2 regions of the Streptomyces sp. NBC_00663 genome follow, and region 1 is predicted to be linked to the other one. Evidence: riboswitches for the same ligand, from Rfam matches in the RefSeq annotation. Region 1 holds a riboswitch; the other holds the start of a gene.
What was found. A riboswitch is a leader RNA that binds a small molecule or an ion and turns the genes downstream of it on or off. The one in region 1 is predicted to bind S-adenosylmethionine.
Positions count from the first base shown of each region.

Region 2: linked by a shared signal. The riboswitch ahead of thrC (threonine synthase) and the one ahead of OG866_RS31905 (aminotransferase class V-fold PLP-dependent enzyme) in region 1 are both predicted to bind S-adenosylmethionine.

Region 1 covers NZ_CP109027.1:7,048,957-7,054,591, reverse strand. The annotation lists gene OG866_RS31910 (serine/threonine-protein kinase) at 1-739, opposite strand, end outside; gene OG866_RS31905 (aminotransferase class V-fold PLP-dependent enzyme) at 814-2,175, opposite strand; SAM riboswitch class IV at 2,321-2,437, opposite strand; gene trpD (anthranilate phosphoribosyltransferase) at 2,513-3,577, opposite strand; gene qcrB (cytochrome bc1 complex cytochrome b subunit) at 3,713-5,353, opposite strand; gene qcrA (cytochrome bc1 complex Rieske iron-sulfur subunit) at 5,350-5,635, opposite strand, start outside.
Region 2 covers NZ_CP109027.1:5,325,923-5,331,557, reverse strand. The annotation lists gene OG866_RS24290 (cold-shock protein) at 331-537, opposite strand; gene OG866_RS24285 (MoaD/ThiS family protein) at 989-1,264, opposite strand; gene thrC (threonine synthase) at 1,376-2,662, opposite strand; SAM riboswitch class I at 2,681-2,836, opposite strand; gene OG866_RS24275 (glucosyl-3-phosphoglycerate synthase) at 2,987-3,931, shown strand; gene OG866_RS24270 (alpha,alpha-trehalose-phosphate synthase (UDP-forming)) at 4,006-5,394, shown strand; gene otsB (trehalose-phosphatase) at 5,370-5,635, opposite strand, start outside.

The sequences.
Region 1 (5,635 bases):
CCTCCACCAGCGGCAGCAGTTCCTCCGGTACGCCCGTCAGGTCGAAGTCCCGGGTCAGGATGCGCAGCAGGATCACCGAGTCCTGGCCCTCGCCGAAGGGCTCGCGCCCGCTCGCCGCGTACGCGAGGACCGCGCCGAGGGAGAAGACGTCGCTCGGCGGGCCGACCTTGCCACCGTTGCGGATCTGCTCGGGCGAGACATAGCCGACCGAGCCCACGATCGCGCCCGTACGGGTCATCGCCGTGGCTTCGAGGGCCCGTACGATCCCGAAGTCGATGACCCGCGGACCGTCCGGCGCCAGCAGGATGTTGGAGGGCTTCAGGTCCCGGTGGACCATGCCCCGCGCATGGATCGCGCCCAGCGCCTCACCCAGCGCGGCCCCCAGCACCCGCACCGCCTGCTCGGGCAGTGCCCCGCCGTCCATGACCGCGTCCCGCAGATTCGGCCCGTCCACGAACTCCGTGGCCATCCACGGGTGCTCGCCCTCCGGGTCGGCGTCGACCACGCGCGCGGTGTACGTGCCCGCCCCGCCGACGGTCTGCGCCGCCCGCACCTCCTGCCGGAACCGGGCGCGGAAGGTGCGGTCCTGGGCGTACTCGGGCCGTACGACCTTCACCGCCAGCCGCAGCCCGGTCCGTGACTCGGCGAGATACACCTCGCCCATGCCGCCCGAGCCGAGCCGGCCCCGTACCTCGTACGGGCCGACCCTGCGTGGATCCGTCGCGCGCAGCGCCTGCACTCCCGCTCCCCCTGTGTGTCGTACGAACGCCGTAGGGGAGGGTATCGGCAACCGCCGCCCAGCCGGTCAGCCGGTCAGACGGCGGGGACGCACCGTCCGTCCTCGGTCCGGTACCGCCACTTCGCACCGTCGCTCACCAGCTCGCGCACGGCGTTCACGAACCGCTCGACATGCTCGTCCGGCGTGCCCGCGCCGAAGCTGACGCGGATGGCGTTGAGGGACTTCTCGCCGGGCGCGGCCTCGGGGGCGCCGCACTCGCCCTGGGTCTGCGGGTCGCTGCCGAGCAGGGTGCGGACGAGGGGGTGAGCGCAGAAGAGGCCGTCGCGGACGCCGATGCCGTACTCGGCGGAGAGGGCGGCGGCGAAGTGGGAGCTGTTCCAGCCCTCGACGACGAAGGAGAGGACGCCGACGCGGGGGGCGTCGTCGCCGAAGAGGGAGAGGATCCGGACCTCGGGAACGTCGGCGAGGCCGCTCCTGACCTTCTCGATCAGGTACTGCTCGCGGGCGACGAGGGTGTCGAAGCCGGCCTCGGTCAGCGCCTTGCAGGCGGAGGCGATGGAGTAGGCGCCGATGACGTTCGGGGAGCCGGCCTCGTGGCGGGCCGCGTTCTCGTGCCACTCCACGTCCACGCCGCCGTCCTCGCGCCGGGTGACCTTGCGGCTGGCGCCGCCGCCGGCGAGGTAGGGCTCGGCGGCGGTCAGCCAGTCGGCGCGGCCGGCGAGGACGCCGGAGCCGAAGGGGGCGTACAGCTTGTGGCCGGAGAAGGCGACCCAGTCGACGTCGAGGTCGGCGACGGACACCGCGTGGTGCGGGGCGAGCTGGGCGGCGTCGAGGACGATCCGGGCGCCGTGCGCATGGGCGGCGGCGGCCAGCTCGCGCACCGGCCACAGCTCGCCGGTGACGTTGGAGGCGCCGGTCACACAGACCAGGGCGGGGCCGTACGGGTCGCGGTCGGCGAGGGCCTGCTCCAGGGTCTCCACGGCCTGCTGGTGGGTGCGGGGGGCGTCGAGGTAGGTCACCCGGGCGTCGCGCCAGGGCAGCAGCGAGGCGTGGTGCTCGGTCTCGAAGACGAAGACCTGGCAGTCGGCGGGCAGGGCGGCGGCGAGCAGGTTGAGCGAGTCGGTGGTGGACCGGGTGAAGACGACCTGGTCGCCCTCGCGGCAGCCGAGGAACTCGGCGACGGTGTTCCGGGCGTTCTCGAAGAGGTCGGTCGACAGCTGCGACAGGTACCCGGCACCGCGGTGGACGCTGCCGTAGTAGGGCGCGTAGGCCGCCACGTCGTCCCAGACCCGCTGGAGGGCCGGCGCGCTGGCCGCGTAGTCGAGGGCCGCGTAGGTGACCTCGCCACCGGTGACGAGCGGGACGGTGACATCCCGGCCCAGAACGGGCAGCGGAGAGCAAATGGTCCGGGTGGCGGCAGCGGTGGAGACAGACATGGGGGACTCCCGTGAGAGGGCATGCTGAAGCAGGGCATGCGGGGAAGAGGAAAAGGGTGCGCGGAGGCGGGGCTCGGCGGCCCTATCGCATTCGCTTGCTCACGGAAGACTCCCTCGAACGACCAGGACCCCTGGTTTCGAGAGGGGCCCGCGCTTGCCGTAGACCTCGCTGCCTACGGCCTGGTCTTCACCCGGGGCACCCCGCCACGGACGGAGGGTTGCCGGACAGTCGGCCGGGGCCTCATGACTGTCACTCATGACCTGGTACAGGAACGTACGCGATGTGATCGTCGTCCCGCAACCCGCGTCCGGATCGCGGGACGACCATCGATACCGGCTACCGGTTGCTGGCCGCCACCCAGCGCTCCAGAGTCCGCTTGGCCGCGCCGGAGTCGATGGACTCCGCGGCCTTCGCCATCCCGTCCCGCAGCTGGTCCGCCAGGGACGCCCCGGTCGGCTCCAGCGCGACGAGCGCCGCCGCCGAGTTCAGCAGGACCGCGTCCCGGACCGGACCCGTCTCGCCGTCGAGGAGTCTGCGCGCCACGTCCGCGTTGAACGCCGGGTCGCCACCCCGCAGCGCCTCCACCGGCACCAGCTCGATGCCGACGTCACGCGGGTCGAAGGCCTCCTCGGTGACCTTGCCGTCGCGCACGACCCACACCCGGGAGGTGGACGTCGTCGTCAGCTCGTCGAGGCCGTCGTCACCGCGGAAGACCAGCGAGGAGTTGCCGCGCTCGGCGAAGACCCCGGCGACGATCGGCGCCATCAGCGGGTCGGCGACGCCCACCGCCTGCGCCCTGACCTTCGCGGGGTTGGTCAGCGGGCCCAGCGCGTTGAACACCGTACGGATGCCCAACTGGCCGCGGGCGGCGCCCGCGTGACGCAGCGCCGGGTGGAATTTGATAGCGAAGCAGAAGGTGATGCCGGCCTCCTCGGCCACCTCGGCCACCCGCTGCGGGGTGAGGTCGAGGTTGACGCCCAGCTTCTCCAGGACGTCCGAGGAACCCGACGCCGACGAGGCCGCCCGGTTGCCGTGCTTGACGACCTTCGCGCCGGTGCCGGCCACCACGAGGGAGGACATCGTGGAGATGTTCACCGTCTTCGCGCCGTCGCCGCCGGTGCCGACGATGTCGACGGTCCGCCCGGACACCTCGATCACATTGGCGTGCTCGTACATCGCCTGGACGAGCCCGGTGATCTCCTCGACCGTCTCGCCCTTGGCCCGCAGGGCCACCACGAACCCGGCGATCTGCGCGTCCGTCGCCTCGCCGCGCATGATCTGGTCCATCGCCCAGGCGGTCGCGGCGGCGCTCTGGTCACGGCCGTACAGCAGGGCGTTCAGGACCTCGGGCCAGGAACGGCCCGCCGCGGTGTCGCCTCCAGCGGGGGTCACAGCGCTCATACGGCCGCTCCTGGGTGTCGTACAACAGGGTTCAACAGATGTTTGACCCCACCCTATCCAGCCCCGGGCACGGAGAAGGGCCCCCGTCCGAAGACCGGACGGGGGCCCTTGCACAGCGCGTGGCGAGCGCAGCGATCAGTGGTGGCCGTGGCCGCTCGTGATCTCCTTGTACTCCTCGACGGTGGGCTTGGCGATCTGCGACTCGTCGCCGAAGTACGCCTCGCTGAGCTTGACGCGCAGCTTCTCGGAGCCCTTCACCTTGCGCTCGACGCCGTTGTCGTCGACCGTCGGGCCGATCTCGGCCGGCTTGTACTGCTCGTGCGCGGTGAGCGTGTGCAGCGCGTCCTGGCTGAGCGGCTCGTGCACCTCGATGAACTCACCGTGCGGCAGGCGCTTGATGATGCCGGACTCGCGGCCGTGCAGCACCTTGTCCTTGTCGCGGCGCTGGAGGCCCAGGCAGATCCGCTTGGTGACGATGAACGCGAGCACCGGCGCGACGAAGAACGCCACACGGACGAACCAGGTGATCGAGTTGATCGACAGGTGGAAGTGGGTGGCCCAGAGGTCGTTTCCACCACCGACGAGCAGCACCATGTACCAGGTGATCCACGCGACGCCGAAGGCCGTGCGGGTCGGGGCGTTGCGCGGGCGGTCCAGGATGTGGTGCTCGCGCCGGTCGCCGGTGACCCAGGCCTCGATGAACGGGTAGACCGCGATGGCCACCAGGACCAGCGGGAAGATCACCAGCGGGATGAACACACCCAGGACGAGCGTGTGACCCCAGAAGTTGATCTCCCAGCCCGGCATGACACGGATCAGGCCCTCGGAGAAGCCCATGTACCAGTCGGGCTGGGCGCCCGTGGACACCTGGTCCGGACGGTAGGGGCCCATGGACCAGATCGGGTTGATCGAGGCGATCGCCGCGATGGCCGAGATGACACCGAAGACCAGGAAGAAGAAGCCTCCGGCCTTGGCGGTGTACACCGGGAACAGCGGCATGCCGACGACGTTCTTGTTGGTCTTGCCGGGGCCCGCGTACTGCGTGTGCTTGTGGACGAACACCAGGATCAGGTGGCCGACCATGAGGCCGAGCATGATGCCCGGCAGCAGCAGCACATGGATCGAGTAGAAGCGGGCCACGAAGTCGCCGCCCGGGAACTCGCCGCCGAAGAGGAAGAACGACAGGTACGTGCCGACGATCGGCACGGACAGGATCGCGCCCTCCATGAAGCGGACACCGGTGCCGGAGAGCAGGTCGTCAGGGAGCGAGTAACCGGTGAAGCCGGTGAACATGCCCAGGACGAACAGCAGGAAGCCGAACAGCCAGTTGACCTCACGCGGCTTGCGGAACGCACCCGTGAAGAAGACGCGCATCATGTGCACGAACATGCCGGCGAGGAAGATCAGCGCCGCCCAGTGATGGATCTGCCGGATCAGCAGACCACCGCGCACATCGAAGGAGATGTGCATGGTCGAGTTGAACGCCTCGGACATCAGCTGTCCCTGCAACGGGACGTAGCTGCCGTGGTACTCCACCTCGTTCATCGACGGGTGGAAGAACAGCGTCAGGTACACACCCGTGAGGATGATGATGATGAAGGCGTACAGGCAGATCTCACCCAGCATGAACGACCAGTGGTCGGGGAAGATCTTGCGCATGTTGGCCTTGGCCAGGGAGTAGATCCCCAGCCGGCCGTCGGCCCAGTCGGCGAGCTTCTCGCCGGCCGGGGCCTGCCCGCGGGCGCGGGACGACTCGTTGTTCTCGTTGGTGCTCATCCGCGCTCCCAGAAGGCAGGACCGACAGGCTCTTCGAAGTCGCCCTGCGCCTCGAGGTAGCCCTCTTCGTTCACGGCGATCCGCAGCTGCGGCAGGGCGTGACCGGCGGGGCCGAAGATCACTCGGGCACCGTCGGAGAGGTCGAAGGTGGACTGGTGGCAGGGGCAGAGCACGTGGTGCGTCTGCTGCTCGTACAGGGAGATCGGGCAACCCACGTGGGTGCAGATCTTCGAGTACGCCACGATGCCGTCGTGCGACCACTCGAGCTCGCGCTTGTCCTTG
Region 2 (5,635 bases), 1.7 Mb from region 1:
GGTCCCTCCAGGACTGGGGGTGATTCCTTCGGACCGCGCCCGCGCCCGCGACGGACGGCTCGCACACCTCGTGGTTCCTTGCCCCACCTGGCCTGCGGGCCTCACCGACCCGGTCCTTCTTTGTCACTCTCACCTTCAGAGTGCTAACGCCAATAATTAGCACTCGGCATGGTCGAGTGCAAGCGCCGCTCAGGGACCGGCCAGGCGCCGCAAGGGCTCCGCGCAGGCCACAGGGGGTCCCGGGCACGCCGAAGGGCCCGCACCCATGACTCCCCATGAGGTGCGGGCCCTTCAAAGAAGAACGTCGCTGCTAATCAGTCGGCGCGTGCTTCAGCCGGTCGCCAGCCGGACCATGTCCGCCTGCGGCCCCTTCTGGCCCTGCGAGATCTCGAAATCGACCCGCTGGCCCTCTTCCAGGGTGCGGTACCCGTCCATCTGGATCGCGCTGTAGTGGACGAAAACATCCGCACCACCGTCGACCGCGATGAAGCCGTACCCCTTCTCCGCGTTGAACCACTTGACGGTGCCCTGAGCCATGCCTAACTCCCCTATTACTGGCCCTTGCACAGATCCACACTTCGCGGATCCGGGTCAGACCTCACCCCCCACGGATTGGGGGCGTGCGCCGGAACGCGTCGACCGCGGCTGAATGTATCTGTCCAACTGCCGTCTGCAACAGGTCAATCGGACGAGAATTCTGGACGTGCGGGGTCCGGAATGTAGTGAGAATTCGCCCGAATTCGGGGCAAGTCGGGCCTCATAAAAGGCACAAGACGCGCAAAAGAACCGCACACTTTGGCTGCTTCTCGTCGCAAGTGGAGCAGGAACTCATATGCGTGTGGCATGGGGGCGCAGCAGCTTCCCCAACTGTACCGCGCTCAACCATAGAGAATTGCCCCCTCCGTTTCTCTCACGGAGGGGGCAATTCGTTGAACTCTCGGTAATCGGCCTTACCGACGGTAATGATCGGTCATTCGGTCAGCTTGACTCAGCCGCCGGCGACGGCCGGGATGATCGAGACGCCGGCACCGTCCGGGGTGGCGGTCTCCAGGCCCTGCTCGAAGCGGACGTCGTCGTCGTTGACGTACACGTTGACGAACCGGCGCAGCTTGCCCTGGTCGTCGAGCACGCGGGCGGCGATACCCGTGTGGTTCTTCTCCAGGTCGGCGATGACGTCGGCGAGGGTCGAGCCCTCGGCGGCGACCTCGGCCTGCCCGCCGGTGTAGGTGCGCAGGATGGTGGGGATGCGGACGGTGACGCTCATTTTCAAGACCTCCGGTCAGGTAGTCGCCCTCAGGGGCGCGGGGCTGTATTGACTTGCGGCTACCGCCGCCTGGGCGCGACCAGCCCCCACCGGCCCGCAGACGAACAACGACTAAGCGAGACCAGCCTCGCGGAACGAATCAAGGTTGGGGCGAATCGTCGCGGTCAGCCCCGTCCCGGCCACCGCATCCAGCGTCTTGAGCCCATCGCCGGTGTTCAGCACCACCGTCGTCAACGTCGGATCCAGCAGCCCGTTCTCGATCAGCTTGCGGGTCACGCCGACCGTCACGCCACCGGCCGTCTCCGCGAAGATGCCCTCCGTGCGGGCCAGCAGCTTGATCGCGTCGACGATCTGCTCGTCGTTCACGTCCTCCACCGCACCGCCGGTGCGACGCGCGATGTCGAGGACGTAGGGGCCGTCGGCCGGGTTGCCGATGGCGAGGGACTTGGCGATGGTGTTCGGCTTCTGGGGACGAACGACGTCGTGGCCCGCCTTGTAGGCGACCGACACCGGCGAGCACCCCTCCGCCTGCGCACCGAAGATCTTGTACGGCTTGTCCTCGACGAGGCCGAGCTTGATCAGCTCCTGGAGCCCCTTGTCGATCTTCGTCAGCTGGGAGCCGGAGGCGATCGGCACGACCAGCTGGTCCGGCAGCCGCCAGCCGAGCTGCTCGCAGATCTCGTACGCGAGGGTCTTGGAGCCCTCGGCGTAGTACGGCCGCAGGTTGACGTTGACGAAGCCCCAGCCCTCACCGGCCGGATCGCCGATCAGCTCGGAGCAGAAGCGGTTCACGTCGTCGTAGTTGCCCTCGATGCCGACGAGCTCACCGCCGTAGACCGCGGCCATGACGACCTTGCCCTGCTCCAGGTCGTGCGGGATGAACACGCAGGAGCGGAAGCCGGCGCGGGCGGCGGCGGCGCCGACGGCACCCGCGAGGTTGCCGGTGGAGGAGCAGGAGAGGGTGGTGAAGCCGAAGACCCGGGCGGCCTCGATGGCCTGGGCGACGACGCGGTCCTTGAAGGAGTGCGTCGGGTTGCCGGAGTCGTCCTTCACGAACAGCTTGCCGGCCTCGACACCCAGCTCACGGGCCAGGTTGTCGGCCTGGACGAGCTTGGTCCAGCCGGGGTTGATGTTGGGCTTGTCGGCCACGTCCGCGGGGACGGGCAGCAGCGGCGCGTAGCGCCAGATGTTCGCGGGTCCCGCCTCGATCCGCTTGCGGAGCTCCTCGGCGTCGTAGGCGGAGAAGTCGTACGCGATCTCGAGCGGGCCGAAACACTCCTCGCAGGCGAAGACCGGGCCGAGAGGCACCCGGTGACCGCATTCGCGGCAGCTGAGCGCCGCGGCGGGGCCGAGGTCGACGGTGGTTCCGGTGGTGTTTGCGACAGTCTGCGCAGCCATGAGAGGCGAGGCCCTTTCTCCTCATCTTCCTCACGACGCATCTCGCCGTGAGACGGATTTGGCACCTTCCCGAGTCGGGAGCCTCGCGGAGCGATCAACAATGATCTACGAGTACCGACTGGAGGGTTGCCGGGGCTTCATCGGGCCGTATCCCTCTGCCCCTCTGGATGAGCGGTATGAAGTTGTGAACGTCGGACCATCCAGGACATGTGATGGTCATCCGCGTTGTTCAAGACTGTAACCGACGAGGTGGACAGTTGAGATAGACGTCCGAACCGCGAGATGGATCACAAGTAGTGGATCACAAGTAGAGGAGTCGCCTACGTGCTGGAAGAAGTCGAGCGCTGGCTGACCACCCGCTCCTGGTCCGTGACCGACCGGCCGCTCCACCAGATACTGGCCGCCAAGCAGCGCACGGGCCAGTCGGTCAGTGTGGTGCTGCCCGCGCTGAACGAGGAGGAGACGGTCGGCGACATCGTCGCGATCATCCGTCACGACCTCATGCAGCAGGTCCCGCTGGTCGACGAGATAGTCGTCGTCGACTCGGGGTCGAGCGACCGTACGGCGGAAGTGGCGGCCGCGGCCGGGGCCACGGTGGTGCACCGCGACGCGATCCTGCCCCGCCTGCCCGCCGTCCCCGGCAAGGGCGAGGTGCTGTGGCGCTCGCTGCTGGTGACCAGCGGCGACATCGTCTGTTTCATCGACGCCGACCTGAAGGAGTTCTCCTCCGACTTCGTCGCCGGGATCGTCGGCCCGCTGCTCACCGAACCCGGGGTCGACCTGGTCAAGGCCATGTACGACCGTCCGCTCGGCGGCGCCGCGGGCCAGGGCGGCCGGGTGACCGAGCTGATGGCCCGCCCGCTGCTGAACATGCACTGGCCGCAGCTGGCCGGTTTCGTCCAGCCGCTGGGCGGTGAGTACGCGGCCCGCCGCTCTCTGCTGGAGCAGCTGCCGTTCCCGGTCGGCTACGGCATCGAGCTCGGCATGCTCGTCGACGCCCTGCACCTCGTCGGCCTCGACGCGCTCGCCCAGGTCGACGTCGGTGTCCGCAAACACCGTCACCAGGACGGGCAGGCCCTCGGCCGGATGTCCGCCGCGATCTACCGCACCGCCCAGCTCCGGCTGGCCCGCGGCCACCTCGTCCGCCCCTCCCTCACCCAGTTCGAACGCGGCGAGACCGGCTTCGAGCCCCGCACCTACTCCGTGGACACGGAGGAACGCCCGCCGATGGCGGAGATCGCGGAGTACGCGACCCGCAAGGTGGCCTGAGCCTTGCGGTCGGGCGGGCCGCATCGGACCGGACGCACGTTTGAGTGTTCCGTGGCCGGGCTAGGTTGATCCGTATGGCTTCAACGTTCGGTGCTGCTCAGGTACTGGTGGCCTCCAACCGTGGCCCGGTCTCCTACGAGGTCCGGGCGGACGGCACGCTGTCCGCCCGGCGCGGTGGGGGTGGGCTGGTCTCGGGGCTGTCGGCGATCGGCTCCGACGCGGACGCCCTGTGGGTCTGCTCGGCGCTGAGCGACGGCGACCGCGAGGCGGTACGGCGCGGGGAGGGCGAGGCCGGCGTACGGATGCTCGACATCCCCGCCGGCGTGCACGCGGACGCGTACAACGGCATCGCCAACTCGGTCCTGTGGTTCGTCCACCATCTGCTGTACCAGACCCCGCTGGAACCGGTCTTCGACGCGGAGTTCCGGCGGCAGTGGGCGTCGTACGAGACCTACAACCGCGCCTTCGCCGAGGCGCTGGCGGCGGAGGCCGCGCGGGGCGCGGCGGTCGTGGTGCAGGACTACCACCTCACGCTGGTGCCGGGGATGCTGCGGGAGCTCCGCCCCGACCTGCGGATCGGTCACTTCTCGCACACCCCGTGGGCCCCGCCGGAGTACTTCCGGATGCTGCCGGACGACGTGGCCGAGCAGGTGCTGCGGGGCATGCTCGGCGCGGACCGGCTGGGGTTCCTGACCCGGCGCTGGGCATCCGCGTTCGAGGCGTGCGCGACGGAGATCGTCGGCGGGCTCGGGGACACCCGGGTCGGTGTGCACGGGCTCGGCGCGGACGCGGACTTCCTGCGCAAGCGGTCGCACGAGGCGGACGTGGCCGAGCGGATGGCGGCCCTGAGGACGGAGATCGGCGCGGGCCGCCGCACGATCGTCCGGGTCGACCGCACCGAGCTGTCGAAGAACATCGTCCGCGGTCTGCACGCGTACGAGCATCTGCTGGCGACCCGCCCCGAGTGGCGGGAGCGGGTCGTGCACGTGGCGTTCGCCTACCCCTCCCGGCAGGACCTCGCCGTCTACCGGGACTACACGGCCGAGGTGCAGCGCTTGGCGGACGAGATCAACTCGGCGTACGGAACGCCTGGTTGGGCCCCGGTGGTGCTGCACGTCAAGGACGACTTCGCCCGCTCCCTCGCCGCGTACCGGCTTGCCGACGTGGCCCTGGTCAACCCCATCCGCGACGGCATGAACCTGGTCGCGAAGGAGGTGCCGGTCGTCTCCGACGAGGGGTGCGCGCTGGTGCTGTCGCGGGAGGCGGGGGCGTACGAGGAGCTGGGCGAGGACGCGATCGTGGTCAATCCGTACGACGTGATCGGCACCGCCGACGCCCTGCACGAGGCGCTGACGATGGGGCCCGGGGAGCGGGCGGAGCGCACGAAGCGGCTCGCCGCCGCGGCCACGGCGTTGCCGCCCGCGCAGTGGTTCCTGGATCAGCTGGCGGCGTTGCGCTCCTGATCACCGGGGGAAGTTCCGGGAAGCTCTTCCGCCAGTCGCCGCAGCAGTCGTACCAACCCCGCCGGGCCGTCCACCACCAGGTCGGCCCGTTCCTTCAGCTCGGCCACCTCCTCGCTGCCGGTGCTGCACACCAGCAGCCCGGGGATCCCGTCGGAGCGGAGCTTGTCCACGGCGGCGAAGGCGGGGAGGTCTCCGAGGTCGTCGCCGGCGTAGAGCACGGCCTCGGCGCCCAGCTCATGGA